DNA from 3 places in the Caballeronia sp. J97 genome. Region 1 is predicted to be linked to each of the others. Evidence: riboswitches for the same ligand, from Rfam matches in the RefSeq annotation. Region 1 holds a riboswitch; each other region holds the start of a gene.
What was found. A riboswitch is a leader RNA that binds a small molecule or an ion and turns the genes downstream of it on or off. The one in region 1 is predicted to bind cobalamin.

Region 1 (5,070 bases):
GCCATTGCGCTTCGGTCACCGGCGTGATCGACAGCCGGTTGCCGCGCGCGAGCACCTGCATGTCCGCGAGTTCTTCATGTTCGCGCAATGCGGCGAGCGCGATGAGCGGCGTCTTCTTCACGAACTTCACGTCGACGAGCATCCAGCGCGGCGTTTCCTGCGTCGATTTCGGATCGTAGTAATCGCTCTTCGGATCGAACTGCGTGGGATCGGGATAAGCGCTCGAGCATACCTTCGCGATGCCCGCGATGCCCGGCTCCGGGCAGCTCGAATGATAGAAGAGCACGCCGTCGCCGACCTGCATCTGATCGCGCATGAAGTTGCGCGCCTGATAGTTGCGCACGCCCGTCCACGGCAAGGTTTTTTTCGGCGCGTGCGCGAGATGATCGATGCTCGCTTCGTCCGGTTCGGACTTCATCAGCCAGTAGCGCATGATTGTTCGCTATGCGGAAATCGACGATGCTCAATGAAAGAGGGAATGAACGATGCAAACAAAAACGGCATCGGTTTTTCCGATGCCGTTTCTTGAATGAGGTCCCCGCCATAGCCGCTAGGCCGGCATCCTGAACCTCGGTTCAAGATTGGTCGCGGTAAGCAACACTTCGGGTACATCGGACTAGCGACGCGCGCGCCCGTGCTGCAAGGTTCCGCAACCGTGCCAATGTAGCATTGGTTCAAGGAATATATGACCTTGGCGTACCAGGCAGGGAAACGTCACTCTACACCAATCGTTTGCCTTCTGCAGCCTCTTCCGGTCACTTCGGTGGTTTCTTTTTTCGATTGACATCGCGCGCTGATTGACTCGACGCGCTGGCATCTCACTGCGCTTCGTATTGCGCGATGACGGCGCCCAGTTGCTCGTTCATCGAGTGCATCGTGCGGCGGATTTCTTCGGCGGGGAAGGCCTCGCCGTGGCGCACGCTGTCCTGCAGCTTAAGCAATTCCGACGCCAGCGAAAGCGCCGCCATGACCGCGATGCGATCGGTGCCGCGCACGCTGCTCGCATTGCGCACCTTGTTCATCTCGGCGTCGACGCGCGCGACGGCTTCGCGCAATGCGCCTTCCGTTTCCGGCGAACAGGCGAGACGATACGGCTGCCCGAGAATGGATACTTCGATCTGCGTGGTCGTCATGCCTTCTCTCCTTGATGATGCTCGCCGTGCAATTCCGCTTCATGTGCTTCCTGGGAATCGGCTTCGAGGAGATCGAGTTGATTGTCGGACTCGGCATGTTGCCCGGACTTCGCGCGCGGCAGCTTTTCGAGAATCGCGTTGAGACGCACTTGCGCATCGTCGATTTTCGCGGAGAGCGAGTCGCGTTCGGATTGCAGCGTGTCGCGCTCTTCGCGCACTTGCGCCAGTTCGGCCTGCACGTTCGCATAGTCGGCGCGCAGTTGTTCGAGCTGGTCCTGCAGCGCCTGATGCGCCTGCTTGTGGCGCTCGCTGATCTGGATCAGCCGGCCGATATTTCCTGACAGTGATTCGAGTTCGTTGAGCATGTGCTGCGTCCTCTAAAGACCTCGCATTTTAGCGCGGTTCAACGGAGCTTCCGATAATTGTCTCGTTTCGAGACGTAACAGCATGCGATCTCACGCTTAATTCTTCGAATCAAGCGCATGTCGTCATGCATTCGTGTGCAGAAAACGCGAGCGCCTGGCAACGCTCGTAAAGGCTCGGCCGATTCTCGTTCGATTCGTCATGCGCCGGCCGTCTGCCGGCGCCGCCCGGTGGTCCTTCCTTGACGGTCCCGACACGCGCTCCTACACTTGCCGCACTTTTGGTGCTCGCGTCCGCGGATCTCGCGGATGCAGTCAAACGGGAAACAGGGAGCGAAGTCCACGAAGTCCTGCGGGACGAACCGGGGACGAGCCAACCTGTGCTGCCCCCGCAACGGTAAGCGACCGCAACGCAAGTTGCAAGTCGTCTCATGCGCGTTTTTGCAGCGCGAGCGTGTCGAATTTCATCGCACCGGGTTCGTCGCTCGAATCGACTGCAAGAAACGTGTCGACGCCACTGCGCACGATGCGCGGGAAGGCGAGACGATTCGTCGCCAGCCCGGATACCGGCCGGAGTTCGACGCATCGGCGCTGATTGCGCCATGCGTTGGTCGCGCATCGTCCTCGCGGGGAGCGGGGTCGCGCTCACGCGAAACGGACACTTCACGCATGGTATTGCCACTGGCCGCGTTCAGGAACGGCCTCTCTCGTCATGGCGCGCTCGTCGCCGCCGTGAGCGCCTTGCCGCTTGCACACACCGCCCACGCCGCGGACGACACCTCGCAAACGCTTGCGCCCGTCGTCGTCACGGCGACGCGCGCGCCGCAAGCGCTGGCCGAATCGATTCCGCAGACATCGGTCTTCGACGAACAGGACATCGCCGACTCGAACGCCGGCGATGCGCTCGGCCTCATCGCGCTCGCGCCCGGTGTGCAGATCACGCGCAACGGCGGGCCGGGCGCGAACTCGGGGCTTTTCATACGCGGCGCGGCGTCGTCGCAATCGCTCGTGCTGATCGATGGCGTGCGCGTCGAATCGGCGTCGCTCGGCGCGGCGCAGCTATCGCAACTGATGCTCGATCAGATCGGCCGCGTCGAAGTCGTGAACGGCAATGTGTCGGCACTGTACGGCTCGAATGCGATCGGCGGCGTCGTGCAAATTTTCACGAAGGAAGGCGAGCCGCATCCGCCACGCTTCGACTTCGAGGCCGAATACGGCAGCTACCACACGCAGCGGCAATCGGCGGGCGTCAACGGCGCGCTCGATGCGGACGGCCGCACGACCTTCAGCCTGAACGTCTCGCGCGAAAAGACCGACGGTTTTTCATCGATCGATCCGGCGATCGCGCCCGGTGCGAATCCGAACGCGAACGGCTATCTGAACGAGAGCGTTGCCGCGACGCTGCGTCACAAGTTCAGCGACAAGTGGGACGCGGGCGTGCGCTTTCTGCAATCGAACGGCATCAACAGTTTCGACGATGCCCACGGCCTGCCCACCGACATCAACGAGTCGCACGATCGCGTGCGTTCGGCGTCGGTGTTCGCGAATGGCCGGATCACCGGCAACTGGACCACGCACTTCACGATCGCGCAGGGGCAGGACCGCGCGAACATCGAGCAGAACGGCGTCTATACGAACCGCTTCGATTCGGAGAACCGGCAGTACACGTGGCAGAACGACTTCAGAATCAGCGATGCGCACAAGCTGCTCCTCGGTTACGAGCATCTCGACCAGACGCTCGATTCGGATCAGTTCAGCGCGCCCGATCGTCACGTGAACTCGGTGTTCGCGGGCTATGTGGGGCACATCGGCGCGAACGAATTGCAGGCGAATCTGCGTCACGATCAGTATTCCGATTTCGGCGGCGCGAACAGCTACTATCTGGGCTACGCGTACAACTTCGATGCGCACTGGAGGGCGAGCGCGAGCTATTCGGCATCGTTTCGCGCGCCGAGCTTCGACGATCTCTACTATCCGTTCAGCGGCAATCCGTCGATTCAGCCGGAGCGCAGTCACTCGGTCGAGGCGGCGTTGCAGTACGCATCGAATGCGCTCGGCGTGATGCGCGTGACGCTCTTCCAGACGCGCTATTCGAATCTGATCGACTATGTGTCCGACGGCGGCTTCTACTATGTCGCGCAGAACGTCGGGCGCGCGAAGGTGCAGGGCATCGAGGGATCGTGGGCCGGACATCTCGGCGCAACCGATGTGCGCGCGGGCGTGACGTTTCAGAATCCCGTCGACGAAACGAATAACGAAGATCTGACGCGACGGGCGCGGCGCTTCGCGACGTTGACGGCGCATCGCACGATCGGGCGCTGGCGCGTCGGCGGCGAATGGATCGTGAGCGGGCAGCGGAGCGACTACGATTCGACGCTCGCGGGCTACGGCGTCGTGAATCTTTCGGCGCGCTACGATATTTCGAAGTCGTGGTACGTCACGGCGCGCATCGACAACCTGTTCGACAAGGACTATGAGCTTGCGTACTCGTACAACACGCCACGGCGCGGCGCCTACATCACCTTGGGCTGGCATCCGTCGTGAGCGGCGCGATTGAACATGCTCGCTTCGGGCGCCCGATGAACGCGAGCCGCGCGGCCGCGATCTGGATCGCGCTCGGCGCGGCGGCGCTCGTCGTGCTCGTCGCGTCGCTCGCGATGGGCAGCGTCGCGTTGCCCGTGTCGCATGCGCTCGGCGCGCTCTTTCACGCGCATGCATCGACACCCGATATCGCCGATGAAATCGTGCTCACCCTGCGTCTGCCGCGCGCGCTCGCGGGCTTCGCGTCGGGTGCGCTGCTCGCGACAGCGGGCGCGCTGCTCCAGGTGCTGTTGCGCAATCCGCTCGCGGAGCCGTACGTGCTCGGCGTGTCCGGCGGCGCGGCGGCCTTCGCGCTCGCCGCGATGCTCGCATCCTTGCCGTTATGGGGCGTCGATCTCGCGGCGTGCGTCGGCGCGTTCGCATCGATCGTTCTCGTGCTCGGCCTCGCGCGCAAGGATCTGTGGCAAAGCGGACAGGATGCGTCGCCCAGACTTCTGCTGACGGGCGTCGTGATCGCTTCCGGATGGGGCGCGCTGATCACGCTGATGCTGAGCATCGCGCCCGAGAACCGGCTGCGCGGCATGATCTTCTGGCTGACGGGCGATCTCAACGGCGCGGCGGCGCCGTGGCCCGCGTTGATCGCGCTCGTCATCGCGCTCGTCGCGATCGTTCCGGTCGCGCCGCAACTGAACGTGCTGCTGCGCGGCGACACGACCGCGCGCGCGCTCGGCGTGCCGGTCGCCCGCCTGCGTTTGCGTGTGTATCTCGTTGCATCGATCGCCGCGGCGGCCGCGGTGACGACGGCGGGGACCATCGGCTTCGTCGGGCTCGTCGTGCCGCATCTGCTGCGCCTCGCGTTCGGCAACGATCAGCGCATGCTCGTGCCCGCCGCCGCGCTCGCGGGCGGTCTCGCCGTGATGGCCGCCGATCTCGTCGCGCGCACGGTGATCGCGCCCGCGCAGTTGCCGGTGGGCGTGGTCACGGCGTTGATCGGCGTGCCGATGTTCCTGTGGATGCTGTTGCGGAGACCGCGA
Region 2 (5,070 bases), on a different contig from region 1:
GCCCAGTCGGCGTCGAGCGGATCGAAGGCATCGGGCAGTTGCAGATCGCGTGCGAGCGCCGTGATGAGGCTCGCGTTCGCGCCCTGCCCGTCGCCGACCGGAAAGCGGCCCAGCGCGAGCAGCGTGTCGCGGCGCTGCGTGCCCCCTGGCGAGACGCCGAATACATGCAGGCCGTCGCGAATCTGCGCTTCCTTCAGTTCGCAGAGATAGGCATCGGCGCGCGTGAGCAGAACATCTTCGCCTGCGGCATCGCGAGGCGCATCGAGTCCGAGCTCCTCATGCAGCCTGTTCTCGACGATATTCGCGAGAATCGACTTGCGCAGGAGCTTGGCGCGGCGCGCATCGACCATCAGCGCTTCGTAGTATTCGTCGACCTGACGCTCTAGATCCTGCAACGGACCATAGTTATCGGCGCGCGTGAGCGGCGGCATCAGATGATCGATGATCACCGCCTGCGCGCGACGTTTCGCCTGGCTCCCCTCGCCCGGATCGTTCACGATGAACGGATACAGATGCGGCATCGGTCCGAGAATCGCATCGGGCCAGCACGACGCGGACAGCGCGACGCTCTTGCCCGGCAGCCATTCGAGATTGCCGTGCTTGCCGACATGCACGAGCGCATCGATCTGAAAGCGCTCGCGCAGCCAGAAGTAGAACGCGAGATAGGCATGCGGCGGAACGAGCTCGGCATCGTGATAGCTCGCATAATCGTTGCGCTCGCGCGAACGAGAAGGCTGAATGCCGATGAAGATTTCGCCGCAACGATAGCCCGCGATCATGAAGCGGCCGCGTCTGACAGTGGGATCGTTTTCCGGCGCGCCCCAGGTCTTTTCCAGTGCGGCGCGCGCATCGGCGGGCAGCATGCGATACGCATCGAGATATTCTTCGAGCGAAAGACTCTGCAGCGCAGGGCGCAAATCGCGCACGACGGGATCGTTGGTCACGCCTTGCGTCAGCGCGGCGATGAGCGCTTCGCCATGCTGCGGAATGTCGCCGACCCGATAACCCTCGCGCGCCAGCATCGACAGAATGCCGATCGCCGATGCGGGCGTATCGAGTCCCACGCCGTTGCCGATGCGCCCTTCGCTCGCCGGATAATTCGCGAGCACGAGCGCGATGCGCTTCTTCGCGTTGGGCGTATGACGCAGCTTGCACCAGCGACGGCTCAGTTCCGCGACGAAACGCACGCGCTCCGTATCGGCCTGATAGCGCACGACATCCACTTGCGTTTGCTTGCAGTGATACGCGAGCCCCTTGAAGCTCACCGCGCGCGTAATGATGCGGCCATCGACTTCGGGCAGCGCGACATGCATCGCGACATCGCGCGAGTTCAGGCCGTGATTGTCCTTTTGCCAGTCGTCGCGGTTGCCGCCGCTCAGGATGACCTGCAGCACGGGCGCATCGCCCGCGACTTCGAATGCTTCGTCATCACCGATCACGCTCGCCGCGAACGCCGTCGTGTTCAACACGAGCGATGCGCGATGCTCCGCGCACAAGCGTTCGACCACTTCGCGGCTCACGCTTTCCTTCAGCGACGAGATTGCGATCGGCAGCGGATTCATGCCTTCCTGTTCGAGCGCCTCGATGAGCGCATCGAATACCGCCGTATTGCCCGATTGCAAATGCGCGCGATAGAACAGAATGGCGGCGACGGGCGCGCCTTCGGTCCAGCGCGCCTGCCAGTCTTCGATGGCCGCGATATCGCGCTCGGGATGATAGATCGCGACTGCGGGCAGCGGGCTCGGCGGCTGCGGCTCGCGGCCGAATCCGAACGCGCGATGCGCGATCGTGCGCAGGAATTCCTCCGCGTTGCGCGCGCCGCCTTCGCGCAGATAGCGCGACAGTTCCCGGCAAAAGTCCGCATCCGCCGTGCTTTTGCCGATGAGATTCGGGTCTTCGGCGAGATCGCCCGAGAACATCGCGAGCATCTGCTTGCGCTCTTTCGCGAGCGCGACGAGCCGCTCGATGCCGTAAGGCCAATACGATTCGCCGCCGAGATGATCGACGATCACGACCTGCGCGTGACGCAGTACGTCGTCGATATAGAAATCGACCGAGGCAGGCTGACGCAGGAACGATTGATTCGCGAGCCGCACGTCCGGAAAGCCCGCTTCGAGACGCGGAAAAACGCTCGCGAGCAAGGCGAGCGTCGTGTCGGCGGAACTGAGCACGACGATCGGCGCGCGCGTCTGCTCGATGCGCATGACGCCCTGCGTGTCGTCGACGAAACCTCCCGGCGTCGTGCGGAGCAGATGCATCGGCGTTATGCCTGCACGGGCGCGCCGGCGAGCGCGGCGTCGAACGCGCGCTGCAGCGTGTCGCGTTCGAGGTCTTCGCCGATCAGCACGAAGCGGCTTTGCGCCTGCGATTCATCGGCCTGCCAGCGGCGATCGAAGTAACTGTCGAAACGTCGTCCGACGCCCTGCACGACAAGCCGCATCGCCGCGCCCGGCAACGCCGCGAAACCCTTCACGCGATAGATCGTGTGATGCTCGACGAGCGCATGCAATGCCGCCAGCGCCTGCTCGCGCGATTCGACCTTGCCATGCACGACGACCGAATCGAATGCGTCATGATGATGATCGGCATGGCCTTCGTCGTCGGCCGAGCCGTGATGATCCTGGCGCAAATGAATCGTCTCCTCCGATGCGGATTCGAGCCCGAGCAGCGTATGCACATCGAGCTTGCCCATGTGCGCGGGCACGATCTTCACTTCGGGCGGAATCTCCGGACGCACGAGCGCTTCGACCTTTTGCAGCGCGGCATCGTCCATGAGATCGGTCTTGTTGACGATGACGAGATCCGCCGACGAAAGCTGATCCTCGAACAACTCATGCAGCGGCGATTCGTGATCGAGATTCGGATCGGCCTTGCGTTGCGCATCGACCGCGACGGGATTCGCCGCGAACTGGCCGCTCGCGGCAGCGGGACCATCGACCACGGTGACGACTGCGTCGACCGTGAAGGCGTTCTTGATCGACGGCCAGTTGAACGCCTGCACGAGCGGCTTCGGCAACGCGAGGCCCGATGTTTCGATCAGCACGTGATCGATACGCTCGCGCCGCTCGACGAGCTGCTCCATCACCGGATAGAACTCTTCCTGCACCGTGCAGCACAGACACCCGTTCGCGAGTTCGTAGAGGTTGCGATCGCTCGAGCCGGCTTCATCGTCGCAACCGATGCCGCAGCCCTTCAGGATTTCGCCGTCGATGCCGAGCTCGCCGAACTCGTTGACGATCACCGCAACGCGCAGGCCTCGCGCATTGGACAGGATATGCCGCATCAATGTGGTCTTGCCGCTGCCGAGAAAGCCGGTCACGACCGTGACGGGAATCTTGCGGGTTTGCATCGTAGCTCCGTGGCGTCAGGTGCGTGCGATTCATGTCGCGCGATGCTTCGCAACGCGGCGGGACGAAAAAGGAAACGCACGCTTCGATGGATCATGGGCCGCATCGCATCCCCGCGACGGCGATCCCCTCTGAAAGTCTGGCCGGTATCCGGGCTGACGACGACGCCGCTTCGCCTTCCCGCGCGCCGTAACGCGCAGTGGCCTCGAAGCCGGCTTCCCGAACATGCGATGAAACACGTCGCGTGCGGGGAATCGCTTACCGTTGCGGGGGCAGCGCAGGTTGACGTCCGTTCGACACATGGAACCGAACGCGCCCTGCTTCCCGTTTAACTGCGCGCGAGAGAATCCGCGCGCGAGCACCAAAACTGCGTGAAAGTCTAGGCCCGGCGGGCGCGAGCGTCAAGAAAGGACGCGCTCGCGCGAGGCTTCTCGTTCATGCGCCGTGGTAAGGTTAGCGCGCCCGAATCGCCCGCAGATCGCCATGGAATCCGTCATCGCTCGCATGAATTCACCCGCTGTCGCGCGCCTCGCTGTGGGCATCGGCTGCCGGCGGGGCACGAGCGCCGATGCGATCGAACACGCGGTGCGCGGCGCACTGGGCACGCACGGCATCGGCGATATCGCGATCGTCGCGAGCATCGACGCGAAACGGGACGAAGCGGGATTGTCCGCGTTCTGCGAGCGTCATCATCTGACGCTGCGTTTCTTCAGCGCCGACGAAATCGCGCGAGCGCCGCGCACCGCGATATCGCATCATGCGATGAAGCATATGAACGTCGACGGCGTATGCGAGCCTTGCGCGCTGCTGGCCGGCAACGCGCACACGCTCATCGTGCCAAGGACGGTCGATTGTGGCGTAACCGTCGCGATCGCAATGGCGCATGGGCCCTGCGCGAACGGAACTTGAGTGCGGGCGTGGCCGTCGTGCGCGGATTGGGCGTATCGGCGGGCGGCTTCGCGACAACCGGTTTGAACTTGTCGCGGCAAAGCCAGACGAGCACGCAGAGCGCGACGAGTTCCAGATAAAGGTACAAGGCGTCCATTTCCTGCTCCTGAATTCGGTGATGGCGTGATTGCATGATGCACACCGTCTGTTAGCGCAGAATTAACCCGCCAAAACGCCCTGTTGCAGCCGCTACGAAACCGCCGCCTGTTGTACGATACGGCCGTCTTTCTGTGGAGATCCCGTGAAAACCGATACCGAATCGCATCTGCGCATGACCCAGCGCCGCAAGGAAGGCCACGAGAAAAAGCAGGCTGCCGCCGATCACGAGAAGGGCCTTCTGATCGTGAACACCGGCAACGGCAAGGGCAAGACCACGGCCGCATTCGGCATGGCCGTGCGCGTGCTCGGACACGGCATGAAGCTCGGCGTCGTGCAGTTCATCAAGGGCGCGCTGCATACGTCGGAACGCGATTTCCTCGGCGCGATCGCCCATTGCGATTTCGTCACGATGGGCGATGGCTATACGTGGAACACGCAGAACCGCGAAGCCGACATGGCCACCGCGCGCAAGGGCTGGAACGAAGCGCGGCGCATGATCGAAAGCGGCGAGTATCAGATGGTCGTGCTCGATGAACTCAACACCGTGCTCAAGTACGAATATCTGGCGCTCGATGAAGTGCTCGACGTGCTGAAGGCGCGGCCCGCGATGCTGCATGTCGTCGTGACGGGACGCCACGCACCGGACGCGTTGATCGAGCTCGCCGACCTCGTCACC
Region 3 (5,070 bases), on a different contig from region 1:
TCTTCCCCGGCACGACGAGCAGCGAAAAATACGGCGATGCCATCGGATCGACTTCATCGAGCGGAACGATGCGTTGATTGGCCATCGTCGCGCGCTCGACATACAGCGCGCGTTCATCGAGCCCGAGTTCGCCGAGCACGCGCCGCACTTTTTCGAAGTTGCGCCCGAGCTTCATGATGACGGCCGCATCCGCCGCTTCGAGACGACGCTTCAGATCGTCTTCCGGCAACACGCCCGACAGCACCGACAGACTCTGGTTGCGATACACGAGCGGCACGCCCAGCACCGCGACGCCGCCGAGCATCGAGCACACGCCCGGGACCACATGCGCGTCGAAGCGTGCGGCGAGACGATCGTGCAAATACATGTATGAGCCGTAGAAGAACGGATCGCCTTCGCAGATCACCGCGACATCGCGCCCGGCTTCGAGATGGCCCGAGATCGTGAGCGCGGCTTCATCGTAGAACGCGCTGATGATGGTCTCGTAGCAGAGCGGCGGTTCGAGCGCCTCGGTCGTCACCGGGTAGACGAGCGGCAAGCGCGTCTGCGTATCGTCGAGATGCGATTCGACGATGCCGAACGCATTGCCCTTCTTGCCCTTCGCGACGAAATACGCGACCACCGGCGCGGCTTTCAGGAGGCGCAGCGCCTTCACGGTGATCAGCTCCGGGTCGCCCGGACCGACGCCCAGTCCATACAGACGTCCGCGCATCATTCGGTCTCCGAAGCAAGTGCGTTCACGGCTGCCGCGGCCATCGCGCTGCCGCCGCGCCGGCCGAGCAGGGCGACGAAGGGTACGCCACGGCTGTCGGCGGCGAGCATCGCCTTCGATTCCGCCGCGCCGATGAATCCGACGGGAAAGCCGAGGATGAGCGCGGGCTTCGGCGCGCCGGCATCGAGCATGTCGAGCAAATGAAAGAGCGCGGTCGGCGCATTGCCGATCGCAACGATCGCGCCTTCGAGATGCGGCCGCCAGAGCTCGAGCGCGGCGGCCGAGCGCGTGTTGCCCATCGCGCGGGCGCGCTCGGAAATCGAGGGATCGCCCAGCGTGCAGATCACGCGGTTATCGGCGGGCAGCCGCGCGCGCGTGATGCCTTCGGCGACCATGCGGGCATCGCACAGGATCGGCGCGCCCGCCAAGAGCGCGGCTCGTCCGGCGCTGCCCGCGCCGCCGGAAAAGCGCAGATCGCTCACGATATCGACCATGCCGCACGCATGGATCAGGCGCACAGCGAGCTTTTCCAGATCGGCGGGAACGGCGGCGAGGTCGGCTTCGGCGCGGATCGTCGCAAAAGACTGGCGATAGATCTCCGCGCCGTCGCGGATGTAGTCAGGTTTCGGCATGGTTCCGGGCGATCCGTTCGGCCGCCTCTTCGATGGTCAGGTTGCGCGCGACGGCTCGTGCGTCGCGATGGAAGTCGTATCGGCCCGGCGCGACTGCATAGAGCGTCACCGGAACCGGATGCGCCGCCGCGCACGAGCGCTCGCAGCCGCTCACATGCACCTGTGCCTCGTCGCGCGATTCACGCGCGGGCAGGAGCGCGGCGAGCCGATGCGCATCGGCTTTGGTATCGGCGCGGCTTTTCGCGCAGCCTTCGGAGCCCGCGCATGCGATGACGCGCGCGAGCGGATCGCGTGCGTCGGTGGCGAGGCCGAGCGCGCGCAGGCGCTGCAGCACGACCTGTGTTTCATGCGCCGCGATGCCGGATATCAGCACGCTTTGCCACGGCGTCATCGTCAGGCGGCCTTCGGCGTGGGTGTCGGCGAGATCGGCGAGGGCTTCGAGAAGCGTCGCGTCGAGGCGTCCGAGGGGCGTTTGCGCGCCGGCGTACCACGTCGCGCGCTGCGGCTCTGCATGCGCACCGAGGCGCAGCCATCCATCGGCGGGTTCGCGATGCCATGCATCGGCGTTCGCATCGAAACGCAAGGCTTCGGCGAAACGCGCAGTGCCGATCCGCGCCAGCAGATCGCGCATGCGCGGTTCGTCGGGCGCGGCGAGCGCGAGAAACCTGCGCAGCACGTCCACGACGAACATCGCCAGATCGCTTCGGGCAACCGCGCCGAGCGGATGCTGTCGCATCGTCCCGGCAAAACCGAATACGAAACGCGCGCCGTCGTCGAGGGCGGAAAGCCATAGATCGTGCGGATGGTCGAGCATCGCGAGGCGCTCGCCGGCGTCGAGCTGGAGCGCGAATTTGGGCGACAGCGCGTGCAGCGATGCATCGGCCTGCATCGCATCGATGACACCGGCGGCGAGCGCGCGCGTGCCGTCGCTGGCGAGCGGGCTCAGCATCACGTTGCGGATGTCGTCGCCGCCCGCCGCCGACGGGCCGAGGCCCGCGTCGAGCGCGATGTCGACGAGCGCCGCGTGCGCGTCGTCGCGAATGCCGCGCAGTTGCAGATTCGCGCGATTGGTCACTTCGATGACGCCCGAGCCGCAGACACGCGCCGCGCGCGCAACGGCCCGCGCCGCGTGCGCGCTCAGCACGCCGCCCGCGAGCCGCAGGCGCGCGAGCCCGCCGTCGCGCGCGGGCACGATGCGCATCAGGCCCGGACATGCGCAGGCGCGCGGCGCGGCGGTGAGCGTTGAGCGGTCGAAAGAATTCAAAAGCGTGACCCGTTGGGCTTCGCGCATGATGAGCGAACCGGTACACCCCGCCCGGTCGGCGTCGCGCGAATGCGGTGAGTCGGCAGGTCTCTTGGCTGGCAGGTCGACATTCGCGCCGGCCTTCCCGGTAAAAACCAGTGGCAGTGGAGCGCGGACTCGCTGCGTACAATTGCGGGGGCAGCCACAGTTTCGCTGTGTTCCCTTTTAAGCCCTGGGTGTCGCAACCCCGGGCGCCGACGGACCTGTATTATGCCCGCTTTTATCGACCCTCCGAGCGCTTCCGGCGAGCATCCGGGCATGCGATCGGAATCGCAACAAGGAGGCCGCGCATGTCGAACTGGCTGACCGTGGTGGGAATCGGCGAAGACGGCTGGCATGGCCTTTCCCGCGTCGCGCGCCGCGCGCTGCTCGAGGCCCAGTCGATTCACGGCGGCGAACGTCATCTCGCGCTGCTGCCGGCGCGCATCGCCGCGCGCCGCGTCGCGTGGCCGAAGCCCTTTTCTATCGATGCCGTGCTCGCCGAGCGCGGCGACGGCAAGACCCGCATTTGCGTGCTCGCGAGCGGCGATCCGATGTGCTTCGGCGTCGGCGCGACCCTCGCGGGCGAAGTCGCCCAAGGCGAAATGCGCGTCATTCCCGCGCCGTCTTCGCTGTCGCTCGCGGCGGCGCGCTTGCGCTGGGCGCTGCAGGACGCGGTGTGCGTGTCGCTCGTCGGACGGCCGGCCGCGTCGTTGCTCGCGAGCCTGCATCGTGGCGTGCGCCTGCTGGTGCTGAGCGCCGATGGCGCGTCGCCCGCCGCCGTCGCCACGCTCCTGACCGCGCATGGCTTCGGTGCGAGCCGCATGACCGTCTTCGAGCACCTCGGCGGAAGCAACGAGCGCCGCATCGACGAGCGGGCCGACGACTGGCGCGAGCCCGTCGTCGCCGCGCTCAATCTCGTCGCGATCGAATGCCGGACGCACGCCGGCCACGCCGGGCCGCCGCTCACGCCCGGTCTCGCCGACGACGCCTATCGTCACGACGGCCAGCTCACGAAGCGCGACGTGCGCGCCGTGACGCTCGCGCGTCTCGCGCCGCAGCCGGGCGAGTTGCTGTGGGACGTCGGCGCGGGCTGCGGCTCGATCGGCATCGAATGGATGCGCGCGCACGGCGCGTGTCGCGCGATCGCGATCGAAGCGAACGAAAGCCGTCAGCGTCTCATCGAATACAACCGCGATGCGCTCGGCGTGCCCGCATTGCAGCTCGTCAGGGGCGAGGCGCCGGCCGCGCTCGACGGGCTGCCCGCGCCCGACGCCGTGTTCATCGGCGGGGGATTGACCGCGCCCGGCGTGCTCGATGCGTGCTGGGGACGCCTGCGTCAGGGCGGACGGCTCGTCGCCAATGCGGTGACGCTGCAAAGCGAAGCGGCGCTCGTCGAATGGCGCGCGCGGCACGGCGGCGAGCTGACGCGCATCGGCGTCGCGCAGGCGGAGCCGCTCGGCAGCTTCGATACCTGGCGCCCGGCGCTGCCGATCACGCTCCTGCACGCGAGCAAACCGTGACGCGCCATGCGTGAAGAAACGCCGGAACAGGCCGCGCCGCTCAGAAGCGGCTACACGACCGGAAGCTGCGCGACCGCGACGAGTCTCGCGGCCGCGCGCCTGTTGCTGCTCGGCGAGACGGACGAGCGCGCGGAGATCGCATTGCCGAAGGGCCGAAACGTGACGATGACGCTTTCTTTCTGCCGCCGCATATTCGAGGAAAGCGACGCAAGCGCCGCGGCCGAAGCCGGCGTGATCAAGGATGCGGGCGACGATCCCGACGTTACGCACGGCGCGCTCGTGTTCGCGCGCGTGCGTTTGTCGGACGAACCCGGCGTGCGTTTTCACGCGGGGCCGGGCGTCGGGACGGTGACCCGCGCGGGCCTCGCGCTCGCGGTCGGCGAACCGGCGATCAATCCGGTGCCGCGCCGCATGATGACCGAACATCTCGACGCGCTCGCCGCGACCGTCGGCTATCGCGGCGGCTTCGACGTGAGCATCGGCGTGGAGAACGGCGAAGCGCTCGCGCAAAAGACGATGAATCCGCGCCTGGGGATCGTCGGCGGTTTGTCGATACTCGGCACGACGGGCATCGTCAGACCGTTTTCGTGCTCGGCGTACATCGCGTCGATTCATCAGGGCATCGATGTCGCGCGGGCGAACGGATACCGGCATATCGCCGCGTGCACCGGCAATCAGAGCGAGGACGCGATGCGCGCGCGCTACGGCCTGCCCGACATCGCGCTGATCGAAATGGGCGATTTCGTGGGCGCCGTGCTCAAGCACTTGCGCCGCGCGAGCGTCGACAAGCTGAGCCTGTGCGGCGGCTTCGGCAAGCTCTCCAAGCTGGCCGCGGGGCACATGGATCTGCATAGCCGAAGCTCGAGCATCGACTTGCCGATGCTCGCCGTCTGGGCCGCCGATGCGGGCGCGAGCGAGGCG

Region 2: it holds a riboswitch for cobalamin, as region 1 does, so the genes downstream of both, cobW (cobalamin biosynthesis protein CobW) here and U4Y90_RS03925 (TonB-dependent receptor domain-containing protein) in region 1, are expected to answer to the same signal.
Region 3: it holds a riboswitch for cobalamin, as region 1 does, so the genes downstream of both, cobG (precorrin-3B synthase) here and U4Y90_RS03925 (TonB-dependent receptor domain-containing protein) in region 1, are expected to answer to the same signal.

The regions. Positions count from the first base shown of each region.
Region 1 covers NZ_CAJMZL010000001.1:857,596-862,665, reverse strand. The annotation lists gene U4Y90_RS03945 (EVE domain-containing protein) at 1-433, opposite strand, end outside; RNA gene ssrS (6S RNA) at 532-713, opposite strand; gene U4Y90_RS03935 (cell division protein ZapA) at 819-1,133, opposite strand; gene U4Y90_RS03930 (ATPase) at 1,130-1,498, opposite strand; cobalamin riboswitch at 1,761-2,085, shown strand; gene U4Y90_RS03925 (TonB-dependent receptor domain-containing protein) at 2,165-4,039, shown strand; gene U4Y90_RS03920 (iron ABC transporter permease) at 4,075-5,070, shown strand, end outside; gene U4Y90_RS03915 (ABC transporter ATP-binding protein) at 5,070-5,070, shown strand, end outside.
Region 2 covers NZ_CAJMZL010000003.1:306,270-311,339, forward strand. The annotation lists gene cobN (cobaltochelatase subunit CobN) at 1-2,258, opposite strand, end outside; gene cobW (cobalamin biosynthesis protein CobW) at 2,264-3,349, opposite strand; cobalamin riboswitch at 3,471-3,728, opposite strand; gene U4Y90_RS08035 (cobalamin biosynthesis protein) at 3,831-4,256, shown strand; gene cobO (cob(I)yrinic acid a,c-diamide adenosyltransferase) at 4,537-5,070, shown strand, end outside.
Region 3 covers NZ_CAJMZL010000003.1:296,359-301,428, reverse strand. The annotation lists gene U4Y90_RS08005 (precorrin-2 C(20)-methyltransferase) at 1-715, opposite strand, end outside; gene U4Y90_RS08000 (precorrin-8X methylmutase) at 712-1,344, opposite strand; gene cobG (precorrin-3B synthase) at 1,331-2,635, opposite strand; cobalamin riboswitch at 2,672-2,861, opposite strand; gene cbiE (precorrin-6y C5,15-methyltransferase (decarboxylating) subunit CbiE) at 2,938-4,149, shown strand; gene U4Y90_RS07985 (cobalt-precorrin-5B (C(1))-methyltransferase) at 4,156-5,070, shown strand, end outside.